Regions from separate parts of the Lysinibacillus sp. NPDC093692 genome, predicted to be linked through region 1. Evidence: riboswitches for the same ligand, from Rfam matches in the RefSeq annotation. Region 1 holds a riboswitch; each other region holds the start of a gene.

Region 1 (8,337 bases):
TGGAAGGAAGGACTTGAAGGACAAGGAATAAAAGTAGCGGTATTAGATACTGGTATTGATGTAGATCATCCTGAGTTTGCTGGAGTTTATAAAGGTGGAAAAAACTTCATTCCGAATTCAGCAACTTACACGAAGCCTCGAGCAGATAACGATGCATCGGAAACATTGCCTTCGGAGCGTCCAGCCGGGACACCTGAATTTAATGAAAAGGGAAGCGCGTTCTATACTTCTCACGGTACACATGTTGCTGGAACAATTGCAGCAATCGGAGCTAACGAATTCGGTATTAAAGGAATTGCTCCCAAAGTAGACCTTTATGCTTACCGTGTTCTTGGGGCATATGGAAGTGGAGCTACATCTGGTATTGTTAAAGCAATTGAAACGGCTGTAAAAGAAAAAATGGACGTTATCAACCTTTCACTTGGCGGGGGAGCTAACTCTGAAACGGATGCTGGTTCATTTGCTATTAATAATGCTATGATGGCTGGAACAATTGGAGTAGTTGCAACAGGAAACGAAGGTCCAAATCGTGGAACAATAGGTACGCCTGCAACTGCTCGTTTAGGAATTGCTGTTGGTAACACAACAAATCCAGAAGCAATGTATAACGGGGAAGTGAATGTTAAAGTTGGCAACTACAACTTAACAAAACAACTTCCATTAATGGGAACGACTTTCGGGAAAAATTTAGCAACACAGCTTCAAGGAGAATTTGACTTAGTTGCTGTTCCTGGAAACGGGGAAGTAAAAGACTTTGAAGGAATTGATGTGAAAGGTAAAGTGGCATTGATTTCTCGTGGCAGTATCGCATTCGTTGATAAAATTGCGAATGCAAAGGCAAAAGGAGCAGTCGCAACAATTATTCATAACTTTGCTGGTGGAACGAATGCCCCGAACATTTCAGGTACATTCCTGGGTGATTCATTTGAGTTTCTGCCAACATTTGATATGTCACAAACGGATGGCGCTGCAATTCGCGCTGCATTAGCAGGCGGAACTGGAAAAGTAAGCTTTAGTAAATTTGCTTCCACAAAGACACTGGGAGATGATGTAAACGATTCAAGTTCACGTGGGCCATCTACACCAAACTTTGATATTAAACCGGATGTAAGTGCACCTGGAACAAACATTATGTCAACGATTCCAAAGTATAAAAAAGATTTCCCTAATGCAGATTATGGGGAAGCATATGGTCGTAAAACAGGAACTTCTATGGCAACACCGCATATTGCAGGAATTGCTGCATTAGTTAAACAAGCAAATCCGGATTGGAACGCGTTCGATGTAAAAGTGGCGCTTTCTAATACAGCAAAGGTTATAGATAAAACAAAATACGATGTGTTTTCTCAAGGTGCAGGGCGTGTAGATCCTTATGCAGCAGCTCATCCGGAAATTCTTGCTTATGCACTTGATAGCGCAATTTTAGATGGAACTGGTGTAGTTACAGAAAACTTGAAAGGTACAGTTACTTTCGGTCCACAATCACTTAAAGACCGAGATATTTCTGTAACGAAACAAGTTTTAGTAAAAGATATTAAAGGGAACGGCGGCAATTATAACGTATCAATTGATGTAACAAAAACATTTGGTGATGCAACTGTTACAGTAGATCAGCCGACATTTAATCTAAATGGTGAGCAAGTTTTAAATATTACATTAACTGCTTCACAAGCTACGGCGCCAAACGGCTCTGAAATACTAGGGTATATTTACATTAGCGGTGGAGATACAGAAATTTCATTGCCATTCGCAGCTGACCTTGGCGGCGCGGCAGCAACTGCAATTAAAGATTTTAAGATTACAGAAACAGACCTATCCTTTAACGGAGATGGAGTGAAAGACTCAGCTGTACTTTCATTCACATTAACTGGAGATGTAACAACTAACTATATTGAGCTTTGGGATATTATGAATCCTGAAGGTGGAGAATACGGAGACGGCTACATTGGTTATCTACATGCAGGTACTGCGCTAGGAAAAGGCTCTTATACGCTGAATATTGGTGGGCAGTACAAACCATGGGGAACAGCGCCAGCCACAAAGATTCCAGATGGTCTGTATACAATTGACTTCACCGGTCTTGCAGCATCAGGAGTAGTTTCCGATTATGTTGGACCAATTATCGTGAAAACGACTAAACCAGAAATTACTGGTTCAGTAGCTAAAGGTGTCGCTACAGGACAAGTAACAGATAAGTATATCGACTACAATGAAGAGTTATATTTATACGATTTAGATTACAATTTAAATGACAAATTAAAAGCTTCCTATGTTTCGACGGTAAATGGCAAAGTACAAGCGCCAGTTGCCTTTGAATTAAATCAAGACGGTAGCTTCACATTCCCAGTAACAGCAGAAACAAATGCTGTATCAGTAATAATTAAAGACGCTGCCGGGAATGTTGGTGAAGCAAAGATATATGAAAAAGAAGTAGTAGAACCAGTAGTAGAGCTTTCTGTAAATCCAACTAAGCTAGACCTAACAGCTGGAGAAACTGCACAACTTACGGTAACAGAAACGTCAACGCCTGCAGAAGGTGCTGCAACAGAGGAAGACGTAACTTCAAAAGCTACTTATGTTGTTGGAGATGAAAACGTTGCAACAATAGTAAATGGATTAGTAACTGCAGTAGGTGAGGGCACGACTACAATTACTATTTCATACGGTGATAATGAAGTTACTTTAAATGTTACAGTTAAAGCACCTGTTATAGAACAACCAATAGTAACACTAGAAATTGATCAAGCTCAGGTTGAAACTAGAATAGGTAAAGAAGTTCCAGTTAAGATTACTGAAGTAACTACTTTTGATGGTAAAACAACAGAAAAAGATGTTACAAAGCTTGCAACCTACGAAGTAACGAATGATAAAATAGCTACTGTAAAAGAGGGGGCCGTAAAAGGAAAAGGTCAAGGTAATACGACGATTACGGTAACGTATGGTGAGCACACACTAACATTTGATGTGTTGGTTGTAAAGCCAGGGAATGACAACGGAAACGGTAATGGAAACGGAAACGGAAACGGTAATGGAAATGGAAATGGAAACGGAAATGGTAATAAAAATAATAATGAAGTTACCGAGGAAGAGTTATAATTAATTTAAGTTCAAGCAAAAAGAGAAATTGCACAGCGCAATTTCTCTTTTTAGTATTGCTTGGTTAGTTCGTCTTAGGTAAATTGAAATCAGTCCTGTTATTTTGATTAACAAAGTTAATAAGCAACTCTTCACCTGTAAGCTCTGTTAATATACATTTAATCAAGTGCATATAGTGATTCCCGGTCTCTAGCAACGAATTTGGCACCGTGATCGATACAGTTGAGATTGTTTTACTTCCTATAAGTAATTAAATAACCTCATGAGATTTCTCTTTTTAAAAATAAGTATGTAAATGTTTAAAAAGATTAAAAATTCGCAATAAATATAGGATTTAATAATGTAACAATATTACGATCATGTATATTTCCGCTTACTTTAACCTTTAATGATTCTGCTTTATTTAAATTAATTTCGACAGGTATAACAGAATCAGATGGTGATAAGGAGAATGCTTTTACAATACTACCATCTGAATTCATCATAGGTGAGGATCACGACATGAAGTTATCCTAACAGATACATAGGGACTCTTTAAAATTTTACGTCAATAATCGACAATTGATTGGTCTCGTTGCAAAACTTTGTAAATTAATAGTGAATATTGTTACTACCTTGTGAATATAATAGCCACATGCAGTTTAAGCTTTTAATTAATTTATTAAGGAATTAGGATGAAACAAAGGAGTGTAAAATTGTCGATTTCAAATCCTCAATACGCATTTTTAGAGGTTGATTTTCATAATCCTAATTTAACTAAAGTAGAACTAAAGGTTGAGAATATTTCCGAAGGAGTACGGGAAAATAATGAACTCGTAGGAAATACAAAAATAGCATCGAAAATAATACCACCTAATGTATATATAAAATTAAACTGGATAATAGGATTGCTCTTATTGATACCAATAGATATTTATTGTATTACGGCTTTAGTGGTATCTGAATTCTTATCAAAATAAAAAGTTAAAACTACCATTGTCTTAGGTTATTCTTAAGATCGAATGCGAAAGCGAAACAGTGTGTCATGAAGGAAAAAAGTAAGTGGTAATCAGCCCGGAATTATTTCCGTTTTTTTTGTACTTTAAGAAATCGAAAGAGATGGATCTAGGTGATGTTTACACAATAAGAAAAGCCCCAATACACACCTATTTCTAAGGTGAATATTGGGATTTTGTTTATCACTATTAACGTTTATTTTCATTTTGAATATTACTGAAATCTACTTCTTCAGCGAACTCTTCTCTGTTTTCATTTTTACGTTCTCTGTTAGCATTTTGATTTTGATTCTGCTGTTTTTTGTTGTCTTGAGTTTTATTATTTTTATGTTTATTATTACCCATGTCATCTCACCTCCACCATTAGTGTGAGAGAAAGATGATTTTTTATCCGCATAACTTACAATTAATTAGTGAAATATTTGTGATGAAACAAAAGGTATGGATATAGTAACATTTTCACCTCCACTTTCTGAGAACGCAGCCGGTAATGTTAAATCACTTGTTAGTGGTTACTTGTCTCATCTTAGAAAGTTTAATTCTTAGATTCTGATGGAACTGCAGATCCATCTGCTCAAGCAGAAAAAGACTACTAATCGTGTATATACTCGTAAGAAGAAAATGGAAGTTGATGTTCCTTATCCATCGATCGAGCGGGTTGAGTTTTATCTTGTAAAGTGGGACGGCCTTAAGATCTACCAAAGAAATGATAAAAGAACTAATTTCCAGTAATGGATTCTTTTGTTGTGCAAAGGATTGAAGATATTTTCGAAGAGATTATATAATGAAGCATGTGTTAAAATTTTTATGGAGGTGGACTATGAAGACGGAAATGATTATGACCGTAGTTTTAATTTTAGGAATGGTAATCTTAATAGACAAAATATACGGAAAAATTAATATAGAAAATTATTCTCCTATTTGGGAGTATTTTTCTAAAGCAATTCTCTATGGGTTTATTGCTAGCGTTACACTATTCTATGGAAAGGAATCGCTAAGAGATGTTAATCCACTAGAATGGGCCATCATTGCAGTTTCAGCAATAGAAGGAACAGGAAACTATATTAATTATGTAAAAGAATCAAAAAGAAGAAAAGAAGAAAAGAAGAAAAGAAGAAAAAAGAAAGACTTGAGTTAATCAAACTTAGATACATAATGGAAAATAATTCTTCAACTTAATAGAGTTGCTTATCAAAAAGGGATTGCCTATTAGCGAAGGTGGTTGTGCTGCTGCTGCGACCTTTTATTACTGTTTTATATCATGATATTTTTAGTAGCGTAGAAGTAAATGTATATGCTCAATAAAACGGAATATAATTTTAGAGGTGCCTTACTTATAGCTGGTAATATAAGTAGGGCATTTTTGTGTATTAATAGACTACTTAATTAGAAGCTTGTTTTTCTGAGAAGTTTTTTACTATGTGTTAGATGATTTTTTTCTATAGGACAAAAATTTTTTAAAAAAATTGCGTGGGGGGTAAACCTCCCTCTTCGAACAATTGTTTACGGCGTTAGTCGGAATCCACTATGATTTGGGTAATGCTAAATATGGTAGCCCAAAATATTCCTAAAGGGGTGGATGCCGTGCAAACTCGGCAAAATAATCAAAATTATCGCTGGGGTAATTTATGAATTATATTGTGAATCGTGAGCGTTAATAAGGGAACGGTTTATAGGTAATGAAAAATCAAGAGGTGAATAATTAAATGCTTATACAATTGTTGATGTATTGTGGTATTTATTGTAAATAGTTATTATTTAAACTGTTTTGATTGTCATTTTTTTGTGGTTGTGCGCGATAAATCTTATAAAATATAGTAGATTTTAAAGTTGACATATAAAAAACGCAATAATATAATTATTTAAAATAATCAAATAATTCACACTTTTCTGATAGTTAGGTAGAGGCGCGGCAGTTAACAGTACCTAATGGAGTCCGAGAAGATGAAGAAGTTAGATAGAAGGAAGTGTCGCCGAAGTATGTGATGAGTTCTCGCCATCATATACTGGGGCTGTAGCGAATAGTTGCAGGACTGTCTTCGTAAACATACGTGTTTATGAAGTTGTGCTATCTCTGTTTAGACAAACAGTGGGAATTTTAAATGGTCGATTCATTTTAAGTTTCTAGAAATGAGTAGGTCATTTTTGTGTTAGACAGATTCTTTTACACAAAGAGTCTATATTTTATTTGTCTATACATTTTGGAATCAGAGGTATTTTGGAGGGGATTTTATGGATAATACATCAACATTATATTATGAATTTTTACCGACTGACGGTCAAAAAATAAACGTGAACCCTTATAAAACAGCATTACTAATAGTAGACATGCAACATCAGTTTATTAGCCGAGACGGATTAGACGCGCAGGTTGCAAGAGAAAAGGGCATGTTTGATCAGTGGGAATACTTTTTTGATCGTATCGACAATTTAACGATCCCGAACAATAAAAAGCTTTTAGATTTTTTCCGTACTAATAAATTAGAAGTAACATTTGGTCGCATTGCTTGCCATCATAAAGATGGACGAGATCGTTCTCCTGTACAACGCCGGACAGGGTGGAACAATATTTTATTGCCAATCGGTGACCCAGGAGCGGAGATGGTGGATGAATTAAAGCCTCTTGATGACGAAATTGTTGTAAATAAAACGACAGATAGCGTATTAAGTGGTACGAATTATGAATTTTTACTGCGTAATATGGGCATTGAAACAGTAGTTTGTACAGGTGTTGTAACAGATCAATGTGTTGCTTCAACAGTTCGAAGTTTAGCTGACGCAGGATTTGAAGTTATTTTAGTGGAAGATGCATGTGCAGCTGCAACGCAACAGCTTCATGATGCTGAAATTATGATTATGAATCAAATTTATTGCCAAGTGATGAGTACAGATGAAGTAATTGATTTAGTAACGGAAGAACTATCAAAACGCGAACCAATGAATCTGTGAGAGGAAATGGACTATGAGTCAAACACCAAATGATCATACACCACAGTTAAAGCGTGTTTTAACATTAAAAGATTTAGTCATTTATGGTATTGCTTTTATGACACCGATTGCGCCAGCTTATATTTATGGCTTTGCAGCAGAGTCTACAAGTGGAATGTTGCCATTAGCCTACTTGATTGCGATGGTTGCAATGATGTTTTCTGCATATAGTTACGGTCGAATGGCTGCTGTTTTTCCAAATGGAGGGTCGACTTATACATATACCCAACGTGCTATCAATCCGCATTTAGGTTTTTTTGCAGGTTGGGCAATGTTTATGGATTATGTCTTAGTGCCACTCATTGTATTCATGGTAGGTGCTTCATATGCGAATGCATTAATACCATCTGTTCCGTATTGGGTATGGGTGTTATTAATTGCAGGTATTATAACTACTGTCAATATTCTAGGTATTGGCATCGCAGCAAAAACAAATCAAACCCTCGTTATGTTTATGGGAATTGTAGTCGTTATTTTTGTGATTTTTTGTGTAAAGACAATTGTCGGTGCGGAAAGTGATACGTCGCTCTTTACTGTTGCACCGTTTTTCAACGATGAAAAATTCGTTATGTCTGCAATTATTTCTGGTGCAACAATGGCCTGCTTCTCGTTTTTAGGGTTCGATTCGATTACAACACTTTCAGAAGAGGCAGTCAATCCAAAAGAGGATATTTGGAAGGCAGCTATTTTAGCTTGTTTAATCGGAGGACTTATTTTTATTGTGCAAGCATATGTAGCTCAGCTTGTATGGCCTGATGTTACAAACTTTAGTTCAGCTGATACGGCTTTATTTGATGTAGCGGAAAAAGCAGGTGGTGCAGTTCTTGCAACTCTTTATACGGTTGCGATTATTGTATCAACAGTGACAGCTGGTTTAACAGGACAAGCAAGTGCATCTCGTTTAATGTTTAGTATGGGGCGTGATGAGGTACTTTCGAAAAAGTTTTTCACACATTTACATCCAAAATATCAAACACCGGTATACAATATTTTATTGATGTGTGTGATTAGTGTTTTAGGAGCGCTGTTTTTATCAGCAAATTTTATAGCAGAATTAATGAACTTTGGAGGTCTGACAGGATTTATGTTTGTCAATTTGTCAGTGATCGTGTATTACTTCTTCCGTAAAAAAGAAATGAAAATAATTCGATACTTATTAATTCCAGGGCTAGGATTTGGTATTTGTTTCTACTTATTTATTAATTTATCACCGATGACATTGAAGGTAGGCTTTATCTGGCTTGCAATCGGTTTTATC
Region 2 (8,337 bases), on a different contig from region 1:
TTGCCAAATCAAAAAATGTATGGATTATTTTTAATACGTCCAATGTTTTCGAATGAACGCCTGTGAGCAAGCGCTGCCGCTCCTCGTCACTAAGGGATGGCTGTAGCTGCAGCATTTCCGTATAACCGAGCACAACTGTTAAAGGTGTTTTAAGATCATGTGAAATATTGGCCAACATTTTTTTCATGGAACCTTCCATTTTTCGATGTGTTACTTGCACTTTTTGTTTGTGGTCTAACAATGCATTCATCGCGATTAGTAGCTGCTGTAATTCTTGATTAGCTGTCGATACTAAAATCTTTTCGTTCGATTGTTCATCAATGATTGTTTGCAGCTTTTGATGCATGTATTGAATCTCAGCATCTTGTTGTTTCTTTGCCTTCATCTGAAAAATAATAATTCCTACGAGTGAAACAATAATTAGCAATAGACATATAATCATGATGTTTACCCTTCAAATTTGTAGCCGATCCCCCAAAGCGTTTTAATATACTTAGGGTTGGACGGATCGTCTTCAATTTTTTCTCGTAATCTTCTTATATGTACATTAATAATATTTTCATCTCCATAGTAAGAATCATTCCAAATCAATTGATAAATTTGCTGCTTCGTATAAACTCGATTACGATTTGTCACAAATAACGTTAAAATAGCAAATTCCTTTGACGTGAGCTTTACATTTTGTCCATTCTTCTCAACCGAAAAATTAACAAGATCTATCGATAAGTTGTCTATCTCTACTATATCTGCCTTATCCTCTACTTGACTGGAGTATTTTGTAGCTCTTCTAATTGCGGCTTTGACACGTGCAGAAAATTCTAGCATCGAAAACGGCTTAGCGATATAATCATCTGCCCCTAATCCTAATCCTAATGCTTTATCAACATCACTATCCTTCGCTGACATGATGATAATTGGAAGTGATGCTTGCTCTCGTATAATCTTTAAAACTTCTAATCCATTAAGCTTCGGTATCATAATATCCAAGATTACTAAATCAAAGGGATTGTTTAAACAATTTTGTAATGCTTCTTCTCCATTTACTGCAGAGGTGACAAGGAATCCCTCCATCGTTAAATAGCTTTCTACCATTTCACGAATGGCTTCATCATCTTCTACTAGTAAAATGTGCTTTTGCATTTCCATGCACCTCTATTCTAAAATGTAAAATTTCATTTTAACGGCTCCTCATCATAACGATTATCTTAAGATGTGATCCTTTATTAATTGAAGCGGTAATAAACTAGTTTCATACAAATCACCTGTGATAGTAATAACTAGTTCTTCCTTTGGCCAAATAAAAATATATTGCCCCCCAAAGCCTAATGCAAAGAAATATTGATTATCTTCCGAAAAAGCTTTAGTTTCATTCTGTTTATTTACCCACCAATGCATCCCGTAATAACCGATTTTTTCATAAGTCATCAAATTCGGCTTTATCGAATGGTTAATCCAATCCTCTGAAACTATCCTTTTCTCGTTATATACGCCTTTCTTTAAAACTAAGAGCCCTACTTTCATCATATCTTCTGCCTTTAATAAAAGACCATCTGCCCCTTTACTAATTTTCTTCTTATCCTCGTACCACTGATATTCTTGAATACCTAATGGTTGAAATAAATAACGATTGGCAAATTCTTTTGTTTTCATATTCGTAACTTGCTGCAATATAGCAGATAGTATATGGGAGCAACCCGAGTTATAATTCATATGCGCACCCACTGGATGTACCATTGGACGATTCACTATAAATTTTACTATATCAGAATGAAATACCATAGGAGCAAAACAATTCCATTCTCCGAATTCCGGGAAATCTAACCCTTCCGTCATTGTTAAAAGGTGATATATTGTCATATCCAACTTACGTTTGTCATCTTGCCGTTCGAATAGTTCAGGAAAAAAAGAATGGATAGGTATATGAACAGATTCCAAATATTTATGATCTATTGCAATGCCAAATAAAATTGAAAGAATACTCTTTGTACAAGAATTAATTTTATGAAGTTTCTGTTGTTGTTTGTTGTTTTTATAGTATCGAAATATCGTTTTACCGTGACTATTAATCAAAAAAGTATTAATCTTTTCTTTTTTTAATCTGTTTTGTAAAAATGGATAGTCTATCATCTTCCCCCTCCTTTGATTATTTGTCCTCACCTATTAAGATTTACGTGCAGTTATTTCTATTGAATGAAGATAGATGGTATACGTTTCAATAAATTCCATAACCAAAATTTAGTGGTTATTCATTTCTAAAACAGTTTACCATATTAAGGTTGGGTACCAAAAATGGATGGACGGTCTGAAAAACTATAAAAACGTATCAGTGTTCACTATTATGGGGATGCAGTTTTTGAGGCTTAAAGGATTTTACTTTTCACTGACAGTTTTTTCTCTGACAAGATTATATGTTTGAGCTTGCAAATTCATTTTTCAACTAAAAAAACTGCCCTGCAAGCCATTTTCTACGGCTCACAGGACAGTTTATTATTTATTAATCTACTTTTAAATCACATTGCTCAAGCGGAAGCATTTTTGTTTTATGCTTAATTTTATAGCCAAGCCATAACAGTAAGAACAGTGGAATACCGATATACGAGACAAGGACTCCGTACCAATCTACTGAACCACCCATAAAGGCATTGTAGTTTTGTCCAATAACAACAATCATACAAACCGTAAAGGCAAATAGCGGACCGAATGGGAATAATTTTGCTTTATACGGCAACAATTTCGGATCTAATCCCTGTACATCGAACGCTCGACGGAAACGGTAATGGCTAAATGCAATTCCTAGCCAAGCAATGAAGCCAGACATCCCAGAGGCATTTAGAAGCCACATGTAGACCACACCATCACCAAAGAATGAAGCTAAAAATGCTAGGGAGCCGACAGCTAAAGTCGCCAGTAATGCGTAAATCGGAATTCCTCGACGGCTTAGTTTAGCGAAAAATTTAGGTGCATGTCCATCTACCGCTAATTGCCAAAGCATACGAGAAGATGCGTACAGCCCTGAATTCCCTGCTGACAGCATTGCCGTTAGAATGATAGCATTCATCAATGATGCAGCAAAGGCAATTCCTAAACGATCGAACACCAGTGTAAATGGTGAAACAGCGATATCTTCAGATAGCAAACGTGCATCTGTAAACGGAATCAACAGACCAATTGCACCGATCGCTAAAATATAGAATAAAAGAATTCGCCAGAAAACGGACTTAACAGCTTTCGGAATATTTTTACCAGGATCATCTGTTTCACCTGCTGTTATTCCAAGTAATTCTGTTCCTTGGAACGAGAATCCCGCAGCTAAGAAAATACCAAATGTAGCAAGGAAACCACCGTGGAATGGTCCATCACTAATAAAGAAATTCGTAAAGCCTACCGGAGCGTTTCCTCCTAAAATACCAAATATCATTAAGAAACTGATGATAATAAAAATGATTACAGTTACAACCTTTATCATGGCAAACCAATATTCACTTTCACCATAGCTTTTTACCGATAATAGATTGAACGATAATACAACAGCAATAAATAAAACAGTCCAAAGTGCTGATGAGCTATCTGGGAACCAATATTTCATAATCAATGATACAGCAGAAATTTCTGCCGCAATTGTAATTGCCCAGTTGTACCAATAGTTCCAACCAAGTGCAAAGCCTAGAGCTGGATCCACAAATTTTGTAGCATACGTACTAAATGAGCCCGATGATGGCATATAGGCTGCCATTTCACCTAAGCTCGTCATTAAAAAGTAAACCATGATACCGATTAATGCATAAGCAAGAAGTGCACCGCCAGGACCTGCTTGTGCAATGGCACCACCACTAGCTAAAAACAATCCTGTACCGATTGTACCGCCTAATGAAATCATTGTAATGTGACGGCTTTTTAATTCTTTTTTCAACTTTGGCGCTTTATGGCCGAGCTGATTGACTTTAATTTCACTCACAATTTAACTTCCTTCCTTTTAAGAGGCGAAAAAAATGCCATCACATGAACGGCAGTGATGGCTAAGTAAATCCTCTGTTCTTTCAAAATGATAGCTCAACACGTTGTCCAAACGTGACAGTTCTGTTCCTTTCGGAGACAGCCCCAGCATGAGGTTTTCAAGTCCCCTCACACTTCGGCAGTATTTCCTTTCAACTAATATCTTAAATGCTTGTCATTTCCATTAGCATACTCTTAAATACCGCGACCTCTACCTCAATATAAACATGAGGCATATTATTAAATTTATGATGAATATTATTCTAACATATGACATATGGCATTTCAATAACTCAAGTAACATTCTATATTTTGTGAATTTTCAACTATTTTTATTATTGTGATAAAGTGGTATAGTGGTTCAATCATAATTGTTCTAACAGGGGGGATTTATTTGACTACTCATGAACATACCGATACTTATCCTAGCAGGAAAATTAACTGGAAAGGTACAACATTATTACTAGTGATCGGCGTAATTTGTATTGCCTCGACATTACGGATGCCGCTAACAGTTGTTGGACCTATTATTTCCTTTATCCGAGAAGACCTCGGCATATCCTATGCATTAGCGGGCTTTCTAACAACAATCCCATTGCTAGCATTTGCAATTATCTCACCTTTCGTACCAATTGTCGCACGTAAAATCGGGCTAGAACTAACATTATTTTTATCGACTATTCTTTTGGCATTAGGGATTGTACTGCGCTCCCTCGGTACAACTAGTTTTCTCGTATTTGGCACTGCGCTAATTGGTATAGCCATTTCATTCGGTAACGTACTTATTCCAGGATTACTTAAATTGAAGTTTCCTTATCACGTAGGTTTACTTATGGCCTTTTTCACAATGTCGATGAATTTGACAGCTGGGCTCGGCGCTGGCATTAGCTATCCTGTTGCCCATTCATCAATTGGCTGGCAAGGTGCACTGGCAGTCGCACTTGTTCTCGTGGTGTTAACCATTTTAATTTGGATTCCACAGTTGAAATTTAATAAGCCGGAGCCTAATGTTAAAACTACGAAAGAACGTACACCTTTATGGAAATCACCTGTAACTTGGGCAGTAGCGGGAGCTATGGGATTTCAGTCGTTATTATTCTATACAACCGCTGCTTGGATTCCTGAAATATATATAGCACAAGGATTAGCTGCAGATCGTGCAGGATGGATGTTTTCCATCATGCAATTTTCACAAGTACCAATGGCCTTAGCTGTGCCTATTATCGCTAGTAAAATGACATCTCAGCGACCTCTCGTATTCATGTTTACGGCATTTTACTTAATTGGTTTTATCGGACTAGTAATGGAATGGACAAACCTCGCTATACTTTGGATGGTACTACTAGGCTTAGCCGGAGGAGCTTCATTCTCATTAGCGATGATGTTCTTTACATTACGTACCCGTACCGCTTTTGAGGCAGCTGATTTATCAGGTTTTGCACAATCATTGGGGTATTTATTAGCTGCAATCGGTCCAATCTTATTCGGTTATTTACATGATATATTCGGTGGCTGGGATATTACTGGTTGGTTATTTGTTGTCGTAGCATTCATACTCTTCTTATGTTCATTTAGAGCTTCTAAAAATGAATATGTAAATTAAAAAAGGTAGCGCATGATCTTATTTCAGCGGGTGTTTGGACACCCGCTGAAATAAGTTAACGTGAGCTGCCTTTCTCTATTAATAAGGTGGTTTCTGATAAAAATAGTTCGGTGTATTGTAAACATTAACATAAGGCTTGTGATAAATATGAGTTGTAGCTGGCGAAAGAGGTGGAATCAACCATGTCCAATTGCCTGTAACCTCACGATTTGCTGCTGCTTCTGCTTCCTCAAACAATTTAAATTGTTGTGCAGCTGTATGATGATCTACAATGCTCACCCCATCTTCTTTAAAAGAATGTAGAACGGCCATATTCAGCTCAACTAATGCTCGGTCACGCCATAGAGATGCCTGTTTAGCTGTATCAAGGTTAAAAATTTCTGCTATAGCGGGTAGCATATTATAGCGCTCATGATCTGCTAAATTACGTGCCCCGATTTCTGTACCCATATACCAACCATTGAATGGAGCTGTCTCAAAGTCGATACCTGCCATTTGGAAGCGCATGCTCGAAATAATCGGCACTGCATACCATTTCAATCCTAGCTTTTCTACTTGAGAAGATTCTGGATGGCGAATCGGTACCTCTAGCACATATTCGTCAGGGATTATAAACACTTGTGGCTCTCTATCATCCACCTGTACGACAAGCGGTAGCACATCAAATGCTGTTCTCTCACCTTGCCAGCCAAGTGATTCACATACTTTCGTAAACGCAACGGAATGCGGATCACCAACGATTCCATATTCCGTTTCATAGCCTGCATAGCGGATTAGCTGATGATTCCATATACGAACTCGTCCTGGTGCAAAAATCGTTATTGTCGGACGAATTTTCCCATCATTTGTTGCGTATTGAATATGTTTAAGCAAAGCGTTGAAGATATCCTCTTCATGTGAAAGATCACGGGCATCAACAACATGTAGCGATTGCCAAAACAATCGACCAATACACTTATTACTATTACGCCACGCCACTCGTGCACCAAAGATTAGTTCTTCCGTTGTCGGTATATATTCTCCAGCTGTTTTAATATATTGTAATTTATTTTCTAGCCATATTTTTGACTCGTTTTGCTCTACTTGATAAAGTTCTAAAAATCGTTGTACTTCATGTAAATTCATATCGAACTCCTCCATCTACCCTCATATTAGAGGAATGGAACTATTATCACCACGAAAAAATCTGCAAAAAAACATACATATTTTATATATGAAATACTTTGTTCAATATTTCTTATCATTTTTGGGATTAGGGAAGAGATAGACATCTTCGCTTCAAGTGCTATTATGAGAATTTCGGGGGGATTATACCTTTTTGTATGTAGAAATTGGTTATACAAGAGATATCTTCAGTTGCAAAACCGATTTTGTTTATCATGATTAAGCCCTTCGCAATACTTAGGAATAGACGTTATTACACGGCCATTAGAAATAAAACTTCCTTAACACAAAGGGTGATCCTTTTTAGCTTTTAATTGGCATAAAAAAAAGCATGTTACACGAATGTGCAACATGCTTGATGACCCCTACGGGATTCGAACCCGTGTTACCGCCGTGAAAGGGCGGTGTCTTAACCACTTGACCAAGGGGCCGTGGCTCCGAAGGCAGGACTCGAACCTGCGACAACCTGATTAACAGTCAGGTGCTACTACCAACTGAGCTACTTCGGAATAATGGTGGGCCTAAATGGACTCGAACCATCGACCTCACGCTTATCAGGCGTGCGCTCTAACCAGCTGAGCTATAGGCCCATTATTTTGGAGCGGGTGATGAGAATCGAACTCACGACATCAGCTTGGAAGGCTGAGGTTTTACCATTAAACTACACCCGCAGATGGTGGGTCAGGACGGAATCGAACCGCCGACACTTAGAGCTTCAATCTAATGCTCTACCAACTGAGCTACTGACCCGGAAAAAATATGGAGGAGGTAGAGGGATTCGAACCCCCGCGCGGTGTTACCCGCCTGTCGGTTTTCAAGACCGATCCCTTCAGCCAGACTTGGGTATACCTCCGTAATATATAAATGGTGGAGCCTAGCGGGATCGAACCGCTGACCTCCTGCGTGCAAGGCAGGCGCTCTCCCAGCTGAGCTAAGGCCCCATGTTAGGAAAGATGGTCGGAATGACAGGATTCGAACCTACGACCCCTTGGTCCCAAACCAAGTGCTCTACCAAGCTGAGCTACATTCCGATACTATTAGGCTTTATTTGGCGCGCCCGACAGGAGTCGAACCCATAACCTTCTGATCCGTAGTCAGACGCTCTATCCAATTGAGCTACGGGCGCATTTATAAAAACTGATGAGCCATGAAGGACTCGAACCTTCGACCCTCTGATTAAAAGTCAGATGCTCTACCAACTGAGCTAATGGCTCCTATTAAAAAATGAATGGCTGGGGTACTAGGATTCGAACCTAGGCATGACGGAATCAAAATCCGTTGCCTTACCGCTTGGCTATACCCCAATTATTAAAATGGGGCGACTGATGGGAATCGAACCCACGAATGCCGGAACCACAATCCGGTGCGTTAACCACTTCGCCACAATCGCCACTATATATAATCACAGCAGTGTTTGATAACGAGTACCTAGAAACCTGGCAGGGGCAGTAGGAATCGAACCCACACCAAAGGTTTTGGAGACCTCTATTCTACCGTTGAACTATGCCCCTAAAAATGGTGGAGGGGGACGGATTCGAACCGCCGAACCCTAAGGAGCGGATTTACAGTCCGCCGCG
Region 3 (8,337 bases), on a different contig from region 1:
ATGCATCATTTTCAGTACACAACTCTCCACTTACAGAAGCTGGGGTAGTAGGCTTTGAATATGGTTACAATATAGAAAACGACCATGTATTATCAGTATGGGAAGCTCAATTTGGTGACTTTGCTAACATGGCACAAGTTATGTTCGATAACTATATTTCAGGTGCACGTGCTAAATGGGGTCAAAAATCTGGTTTAGTAATTCTTTTACCACATGGTTATGAAGGTCAAGGTCCAGAACACTCTTCAAGCCGTATGGAACGTTACTTACAAATGTCAGCTGAAAATAACTGGTTCGTAGCAAACTGTTCAAACGCAGGTAACTACTACCACTTATTACGTCGTCAAGCAGCATTATTAGGTACTGAAGGCGTTCGTCCACTTGTGGTTGTATCACCTAAGTACTTACTTCGTCACCCATTAGCTGCAGCAAATGCTGATCAATTAGCAAATGGTTCATTCCAAGAAGTAATTGAACAACCAGGCCTAGGTTCAAAACCAGAAGCTGTAGAGCGCATTGTTTTAGGTTCAGGTAAAGTCATGATCGACATCGCAGACCGTATTAAAGACGGTGAAGGCTTCGATCACCTACACATTACTCGTGTAGAACAACTTTACCCATTCCCAAAAGAGCAAGTTGCTGGTATTATTGCTAAGTATCCTAATGTAAAAGAAATTGTTTGGGTACAAGAAGAGCCTAAAAACCAAGGTTCTTGGAATTATGCATTAGAAACATTACACGACCTTTCAGAAGGTAAAAAGCTACGTTATGTAGGCCGTCCTGCAATGAGCTCAACTTCTGAAGGTGATGCAGATTCTCATAAAGCAGCTCAAGCCGCACTTGTAGAAGAAGCAGTTGCTGAGCCTGTAAAGGTTAAATAATCATATATTAAATATTTTTGAGAGCCGGGCTACTTGCTTAGGCAGTAGCCCATTGATGTGCACCAATGCACGTTAATTAAAGGAGGAAATGAAAGTGGCTGAAATTAAAGTCCCTGAATTAGCAGAATCGATTACAGAAGGTAGTATCGCACAGTGGGTAAAAAAAGTGGGCGATCGCGTTGAAAAGGGTGAATTCATCGTTGAACTTGAAACAGATAAAGTAAACGCTGAAATCATCTCTGAAGAAGCAGGAGTTTTAACTCAAATTTTAGCTGAAGAAGGCGATACTGTACTTGTAGGTCAAGTAATCGCAGTTGTAGAAGCTGGCGAAGGTGCAGCACCTGCTCCAGTTGCAGCAGCTCCAGTTGAGGCAGCTCCAGCTCCAGCAGCACCTGCTCCAGTTGCAGCAGCTCCAGTTGTAGTAGAAACTTCTGGTGAGCGTGTAATCGCGTCTCCAGCAGCACGTAAACTTGCTCGTGAAAAAGGTATTGACCTTGCTGCTGTATCTCCAGTAGATCCACAAGGCCGTGTACGTGTACAAGACGTTGCAGCTCATGGTACAGCTCCAGTAGCAGCACCACAAGCAGCTCCAGCAGCACCTAAAGCAGTAGCAGCTGTTGATGAATCACGTGTGACAATTGAAAAAATGAGCCGTCGTCGCCAAACAATTGCAAAACGCTTACTTGAAGTAAAACAATCTACAGCAATGTTAACAACATTTAACGAAGTAGATATGACAAACGTTATGGCTTTACGTTCTCGTAAAAAAGACCAATTCTTCGAGTCAACTGGCTCTAAACTTGGTTTCATGTCATTCTTCACAAAAGCTGTAGTTGCAGCACTTAAAAAATACCCATATGTGAATGCACAAATCTCTGGCGATGAAATTCACTTAAACAACTTCTTTGATATCGGTGTAGCTGTATCAACAGAAGAAGGTTTAGTAGTACCAGTAGTACGTGACGCTGACCGCAAAAACTTTGCTGAAATTGAAGATTCAATTGCAGACCTAGCTAAAAAAGCACGCGACAAAAAATTAGGTTTAGCAGATCTTTCAGGTGGCTCATTCACAATTACAAATGGTGGTGTATTCGGTTCATTAATGTCTACACCTATCATGAATGGTACACAAGCTGGTATCCTTGGTATGCACTCAATCAAAAAACGTCCAGTTGAAGTGAATGGTGAAGTAGAAATTCGCCCAATGATGTACTTAGCACTTTCTTATGACCACCGTATTATCGATGGTAAAGATTCTGTAGGCTTCCTTAAAACTGTTAAAGAACTACTTGAAAACCCAGAAGATTTATTATTAAATTCTTAATTCCTGAGTTTCTTAAAACCTTGCGAACATCGTTTCGCAAGGTTTTTTTGCTTTTTATGAAGCATTTGTGGGAGGGAAGGATAAAAGAGCCAAAGTGACGGATAAAGCAAGCGAAGCGACCGAAAGAAGAGCTGAGATCGTTTGTGAAAGTTTCACAGTAAAAATGCGTATAGTGCAAATGGTGTTATCTTTACAGTTCAACAATTTCTTTTGAATTACTATAAAATAATTTAAATATTAATTATTTGCTTGATTTCTGAAAAATCAGTTCTTTGTCGCGTGTGTTACAAGCGTATCCACGTATATAAGTTGGTTGGAGTACGTACAATGGAGCATGGGCGATTTTACGGACTTTCTCGACAAAACATTCGAATAAATCATTTTCGACTTTGCAAAAGTATATATATGTCTTTAAAAGGCTAAAAAACCCTAATATTGTAATTAATCAGAAAAGTAATAAAATTGTCTTGACGAAAATATTGTTTTTATAGTAGTATCTTAATATCAATTAAATATACAAACCTCACATTTATCCTATTGTGAGGTAGAGGCGCGGTATTTATTAGTTCATTGTTGAGTATAAGCAAGCGAAGACGCAATGGAGAAGGAACTATCGCCGAAGTATAAAAGGAGCTCGTACTTTTATGCTGGGTCTGCAGTGAATAAGTGCAGGACTGTCCTAGTGAATTATTTTCCAGGTTTACTAGGTTGTGCTATCTCGGAATGATGGAATTTTAGTGAGGATTTGGGCAACTGTTAAAAAAGTAAGACCTAAGTTCAGTACTTAGGTCTTTTTTGGTACAGTTGTCTTATTTTTTTACAGAAAAGGGGAATGTTACATGAAAAGAAAATGGTTAGTATTAATGTTGACCGTAATGACAGCAATCTTGCTAGCAGCTTGTGGTGCTAGTGACAAGAAGGAGACGACATCGTCTAGTAATGGCAGTGCAAGTACTGATAAGAAAGAAGAAAGCGGCCAATTCCGAATCGGGATGGAGGCGGGCTATGCTCCGTTTAACTGGACGCAGCAAAGTGATGCAAATGGCGCGGTAAAAATTGCCGATAATGCAGAATATGCAGGCGGTTATGATGTACAAATGGCGAAAAAAATAGCTGAAGGCTTAGGAAAAGAATTAGTCATCGTAAAATTGGAATGGGATGGCTTAGTACCAGCTCTACAATCAAATAAAATAGATGCAATCATAGCAGGTATGTCACCTACTGCAGAGCGCAAGCAGACAATCGACTTCACTGACAATTACTATACATCTGATTTTGTAATGGTTGTTAAAAAAGGTAGTAAATATGAAAATGCAACATCTATTCAAGATTTCTCAGGTGCAAAAATTACTTCACAATTAAATACATCTAACTACACTGTTATTGATCAAATCAAAGGTGTAAAAAAACAAACAGCAATGGATAGCTTCCCAGCAATGCGTGTAGCAGTAGAAGCTGGAAAAATTGACGGCTATGTAGCAGAACGTCCAGAAGGTATTTCCGCTGCTGCTACAAATGATAAATTCACATATGTAAAGTTTGAAAAAGGCTTTGATACAGATGTTTCTAATACATCTATTGCAGTTGGTTTACGTAAAGGTGATGCTGAGCTTGAAAAAATCAATGAAATCTTAAAAGGTATTTCAGAAGATGATCGTCAAAAAATTATGGAAGAAGCAATCCACCACCAACCAGCAGCACAATAACAAGAATGCACGGGCTAACTATTAGCCCGTGCATTCCATAACATCTCATTTAATAACAATCACAAAAAAATAATAATGTCTTAGCTAATAGTTTCATAAAATTAAAGAAACAGAAGCCCAATGAAAGTGGTTGATAGCTAAGAGACAACAGTAACGAAAAAGCAACACGACGTTGTTAGGAGGTACATCATGAGTCTTGATTGGATTATTTCTATTGTTGAGAACAACTGGCAAATGTTTTTACGAGGTGCTTATTATACATTACTTATTTCAATTAGTAGTACAATTATTGGTGCACTTATCGGATTTTTCATCGGAATTATGCATACCATAAAGGTTCGCAAAAAAGGTGTAAATTTCTATAGCTTAAAGCTCATTAATTTTTTACTAACATGCTATGTCGAATTCTTCCGTGGTACACCAATGATTGTACAAGCAATGGTTGTATTTTACGGATTAGATATAGCATTTGGCATTGATATGCACTTTATTACGGCAGGTATTTTAGTTGTTTCACTAAATACAGGTGCTTATATGGCAGAAATCGTACGAGGTGGAATTGTTTCCATTGATCAAGGGCAGTACGAGGCTGCATCGGCTATTGGCATGAATCATGTTCAAATCATGCTACATGTTGTATTACCACAAGTTGCCCGAAATATATTGCCGGCAACAGGTAACCAATTAATTATGAACATTAAAGATACAGCAGTTTTAAACGTTATTGGGGTTACAGAATTATTTTTCCAAACAAAGTCGATTGCGGGTAATAACTTCCGCTATTTCGAATCCTTCTTTATAGCATGTATCCTATATTTCGTCATGACATTCACAGCATCAAGAATTTTACTGTATATTGAAAAGCGACTGGATGGACCAGATGCCTACAAAAAACAACAGAAAGAAGCAGTATAGGGGGATGAGCAAATGACAGTTATTAAAATAGAGCATTTAAGTAAATCATTTGGTCGTAACCAAGTGTTGAAGGATGTAAATTTTCAAGTAGAAAAGGGTGAGGTTGTCTGCTTAATCGGTTCTTCTGGATCTGGTAAATCAACACTACTACGCTGCATTAATTTACTGGAAACACCAAGTGGCGGTCAAATTTTTTATAAAGATGAAAACATTTTAGACGATAAACATAATATCCAAGAGTACCGAACACATTTAGGCATGGTATTCCAGCAATTTAACTTATTCAATAATCATAATGTGCTAAAAAATTGCACAGTTGGTCAAATGAAAGTATTAAAGCGTTCGAAGGCAGAAGCGGATGAAGTGGCACTAAAATATTTACAAATTGTTGGTATGGATCAATACGTCAATGCGAAGCCTCGGCAACTATCTGGCGGTCAAAAACAGCGTGTAGCGATTGCACGAGCATTGTCAATGAGCCCAGATGTAATGCTGTTTGATGAACCGACGTCAGCTCTCGATCCAGAAATGGTTGGAGAAGTATTAAAGGTAATGCGTCAGTTAGCGGATTCTGGAAATACGATGTTAATCGTTACACATGAAATGGAATTTGCTAAAGAAGTAGCCGATCGTGTAGTCTTTATGGATAAAGGTGTTATTGTAGAGGATGGCCCTCCAACTCAGGTTTTAGTAAACCCTCAGCATGAACGGACAAAAGCGTTTTTAAAACGGACATTAAGATAAAAAAGTTTACACGTTTGGTAATGAATAACTAAAAAAGTGAGTCCAAACGAATTTTATTAATAGTCAATATATAATGTGTAACAATTAAGCTGAACTAAATTAGTTCAGCTTTTATTTGTGATTAAGATATAATCTGGGCCACTCCAATTTAACGGTACAGTCAACTCTAGGAACTTTCTTCTACTGATAGCCTCAATTTTAGGCAGTTAAGGGGGTAGGACTTTGAAAAAATTATGTATTCTATTTACCGTAATTAGTGTTCTATTACTTGGATGTTCGCAAGAAAAAAGCTATAACGTATGGGTTGATTCATCAACACAAAGTCAAGAAACTATTGATTCAGCGATAAAAAGGCTTTCTAAAGCCGGGGTTGATTTCATTATTGATGAAAATGGTAGTGTCTTAGTAAATGAAAAAGAGATGGATAAGGCTGTAATGTGCTGTTCTTAAGCTGAAGGGGACTCTTTTTCGAAAAGGATAATGCCTTTTTTATAATTATTATGCACTTTATTGAAACGAAAACCACGAAATGGTTTTAGGAAGCAAAAGTTCAGTGATGCTAACATTGTAACTTAAACTTTCAAGTCTCCAAACAGAATATCGAAGTAAAGTGGCAAGGGCGACTGATGAGCTTGTTCACTGCAGTCCGTATAATAAAAATAAAAACGTACACTACTAAAATTGAATTTAGTAATGTACATTTTTAATTTTTTACTGAGTTATTTTCTAGAATTCCATTCTGCGTATAAAATAAAACAAATTGCAAATGCAACGGCCAGGATAAAAAACCATTGCGGTACACCACCAAAGCTCATGTTAACACCTCGAAGTAAAATTTTTTATTAATTTTCTCCATTCATTTAGACTCCCAACTCTGCATGTATTGGGATGAGAGCTACAGTGAAATATCTACTGAATGAAGACATGTCCTCAGACGCATTGTTTATCTGTGCGACAGCACCTATTACATCAATACGAAATTGATATGGTTAAAAAAATGGATAGTTAGGGAGAAAATATGGTCATCTATGGTTTTTTTCTCCACAAGCGTACAAAAATATTATAAAATAAGCTGTATACATTAGCTTCGTGCTAGTAAAGAGAGGTAGAGAGATTATGTTACATTTAAAATGGAAAGATGCTCCAACAGTACGCACAGTTACTTGTAAGCATACAAATGCATCAAAATATTTAGTGTCAAACGTATTAACAGTAGGGCAACAATATGATGTGAAAAACGAAACAGAAGAGTTCGTTTTTATTATCGATAACACTGGTAATATTGGTGGCTACTATAAAGATTATTTTGAATAAGCAAATCAATTTCGCCTTGGCGTAATTGATTCCGGATTTTCATTCAATAGGTTTGAATGAAAACCAAAGGGTGGTTCAGATGATTTCTGAGCCACCCTTTTTTGTTGATAAAACGGAATCATCCATGCTTAAAGGTTTTTAATTCAGCAACTTCTTGTAGATGCTCTTTTTCCTGCTCAGTAGCTGTATGAAGGGCGAAGACATCTTGGATAGCTGACTTCAGCTCATGCTGTGTTTCTTTGAATTTTGATACTTGCTGTGCAAAGGAAGGGCTCGTAAAACGATCATTTGCACGAGATAATTTTTCCTCTAGCTGCGCGTAGCGATGATCCATATGCATAGACAACATCATAGCTAACTGATTTTTCCAAAGTGGAATAAGGGTAACGATTGAAAATTCTATTTTTTCCGCTAGTGTTTGATTGGATTGTTGGATCATGCGTATTTGTGGCGCAGTTTGTAAGGCAACTTGCTGAGAAAGTTGTAGGTCATAAATACGTTGATCTAGACGTTCGATTTGAGCGGCAAAATCATTGAGCTGCTGGACAGCTAGTGGCTGTTTTGATGCCTGTACACTTGTCACTTTTTCTGGAAGTTCAACTTCAATGGCTTGCTGCTTCTTCATTTGTCCAGCTGCAATGGCAGTCGCTAACTCTTCAAAGTATCCTCTATTATGTGCATACAGTTCTTCTAGCATTTCTACATCTTTAAACATTTGAAGCTGTGCACGTTCAAGCTGAACACCAATTCGCTCTACTTGGATACTAGTCCGTTCAAACTCCGTTAATGTTTGCTTAACAGTAGGCTCAATTTTACCAAACATTTTTTTAAAAAAGGACTGTTTTTTTGGTTCTAATGCGTTAGGGTCCACTCGGTCTAATGTATGCATTAACGAGTCTAACATTTGGCCAATTTTTGTGACGTCTTTCTGTTTTACTTGTGCAAGCATTCGATCAGCAAATTGAGAAAGTGATCGCTGTGAATCTTGCCCTAAGGACAGGACTGATTCGAAGTTAGTTAGGTCAAGCTGGCTAGCATATAAAAGTGCACGACTTTGTGCAAGTGGCGATAGCGTTTCATACGTCGCCATCGCCTCATTATTTGTAGTTTCTAAATAAGATTGCACAAGAGGGGAAATACCTTGTATTGTATTTAGTTGAAATGCGTGATCATTTGCCGTCACTTATCATCGCCTCGCCACTCCAATTGTTCTTTTCGTCGTATATTGGAACGATTCGCAAATTCGATTTCCATTTGAAGATGGTCGATGTCGTTAGAAAGCGCATCCTTTAAATCAATTTGAATCGTATCATTTAAATCTGTAAGTGTTTCTCTTGTTTTAGATAAGGTAATTTGTATTTCCTTATCTTTCACAGGCTGCCGTGATAACATCGTATATTTATCCGTTAATTCAACAGCGGATGGGAGATGTGCATAAAAAAACTGTTCAACA

Evidence for each region. A riboswitch is a leader RNA that binds a small molecule or an ion and turns the genes downstream of it on or off. The one in region 1 is predicted to bind lysine.
Region 2: another riboswitch for lysine. It lies ahead of ACQKN4_RS18750 (amino acid permease); the one in region 1 lies ahead of ACQKN4_RS03635 (cysteine hydrolase family protein).
Region 3: another riboswitch for lysine. It lies ahead of ACQKN4_RS15115 (transporter substrate-binding domain-containing protein); the one in region 1 lies ahead of ACQKN4_RS03635 (cysteine hydrolase family protein).

What each region holds. Positions count from the first base shown of each region.
Region 1 is NZ_JBNNUW010000002.1:172,667-181,003, forward strand. Features, by position in the region: gene ACQKN4_RS03615 (S8 family serine peptidase) at 1-3,096, shown strand, start outside; gene ACQKN4_RS03620 (hypothetical protein) at 3,792-4,055, shown strand; gene ACQKN4_RS03625 (hypothetical protein) at 4,281-4,436, opposite strand; gene ACQKN4_RS03630 (hypothetical protein) at 4,912-5,229, shown strand; lysine riboswitch at 5,986-6,170, shown strand; gene ACQKN4_RS03635 (cysteine hydrolase family protein) at 6,324-7,040, shown strand; gene ACQKN4_RS03640 (APC family permease) at 7,054-8,337, shown strand, end outside.
Region 2 is NZ_JBNNUW010000020.1:206-8,542, reverse strand. Features, by position in the region: gene ACQKN4_RS18765 (sensor histidine kinase) at 1-442, opposite strand, end outside; gene ACQKN4_RS18760 (response regulator transcription factor) at 448-1,140, opposite strand; gene ACQKN4_RS18755 (serine hydrolase domain-containing protein) at 1,201-2,127, opposite strand; gene ACQKN4_RS18750 (amino acid permease) at 2,495-3,955, opposite strand; lysine riboswitch at 4,039-4,215, opposite strand; gene ACQKN4_RS18745 (CynX/NimT family MFS transporter) at 4,388-5,596, shown strand; gene ACQKN4_RS18740 (nitric oxide synthase oxygenase) at 5,675-6,721, opposite strand; tRNA gene ACQKN4_RS18735 (tRNA-Glu) at 7,120-7,191, opposite strand; tRNA gene ACQKN4_RS18730 (tRNA-Asn) at 7,193-7,269, opposite strand; tRNA gene ACQKN4_RS18725 (tRNA-Ile) at 7,274-7,350, opposite strand; tRNA gene ACQKN4_RS18720 (tRNA-Gly) at 7,358-7,431, opposite strand; tRNA gene ACQKN4_RS18715 (tRNA-Phe) at 7,435-7,510, opposite strand; tRNA gene ACQKN4_RS18710 (tRNA-Ser) at 7,521-7,613, opposite strand; tRNA gene ACQKN4_RS18705 (tRNA-Ala) at 7,626-7,701, opposite strand; tRNA gene ACQKN4_RS18700 (tRNA-Pro) at 7,715-7,791, opposite strand; tRNA gene ACQKN4_RS18695 (tRNA-Arg) at 7,810-7,886, opposite strand; tRNA gene ACQKN4_RS18690 (tRNA-Lys) at 7,902-7,974, opposite strand; tRNA gene ACQKN4_RS18685 (tRNA-Gln) at 7,990-8,064, opposite strand; tRNA gene ACQKN4_RS18680 (tRNA-His) at 8,075-8,150, opposite strand; tRNA gene ACQKN4_RS18675 (tRNA-Trp) at 8,198-8,271, opposite strand; tRNA gene ACQKN4_RS18670 (tRNA-Tyr) at 8,277-8,337, opposite strand, start outside.
Region 3 is NZ_JBNNUW010000013.1:83,955-92,291, reverse strand. Features, by position in the region: gene ACQKN4_RS15125 (2-oxoglutarate dehydrogenase E1 component) at 1-881, shown strand, start outside; gene odhB (2-oxoglutarate dehydrogenase complex dihydrolipoyllysine-residue succinyltransferase) at 976-2,205, shown strand; lysine riboswitch at 2,743-2,929, shown strand; gene ACQKN4_RS15115 (transporter substrate-binding domain-containing protein) at 3,045-3,911, shown strand; gene ACQKN4_RS15110 (amino acid ABC transporter permease) at 4,101-4,826, shown strand; gene ACQKN4_RS15105 (amino acid ABC transporter ATP-binding protein) at 4,839-5,570, shown strand; gene ACQKN4_RS15100 (hypothetical protein) at 5,793-6,020, shown strand; gene ACQKN4_RS15095 (DUF6501 family protein) at 6,687-6,884, shown strand; gene ACQKN4_RS15090 (toxic anion resistance protein) at 7,003-8,067, opposite strand; gene ACQKN4_RS15085 (5-bromo-4-chloroindolyl phosphate hydrolysis family protein) at 8,064-8,337, opposite strand, start outside.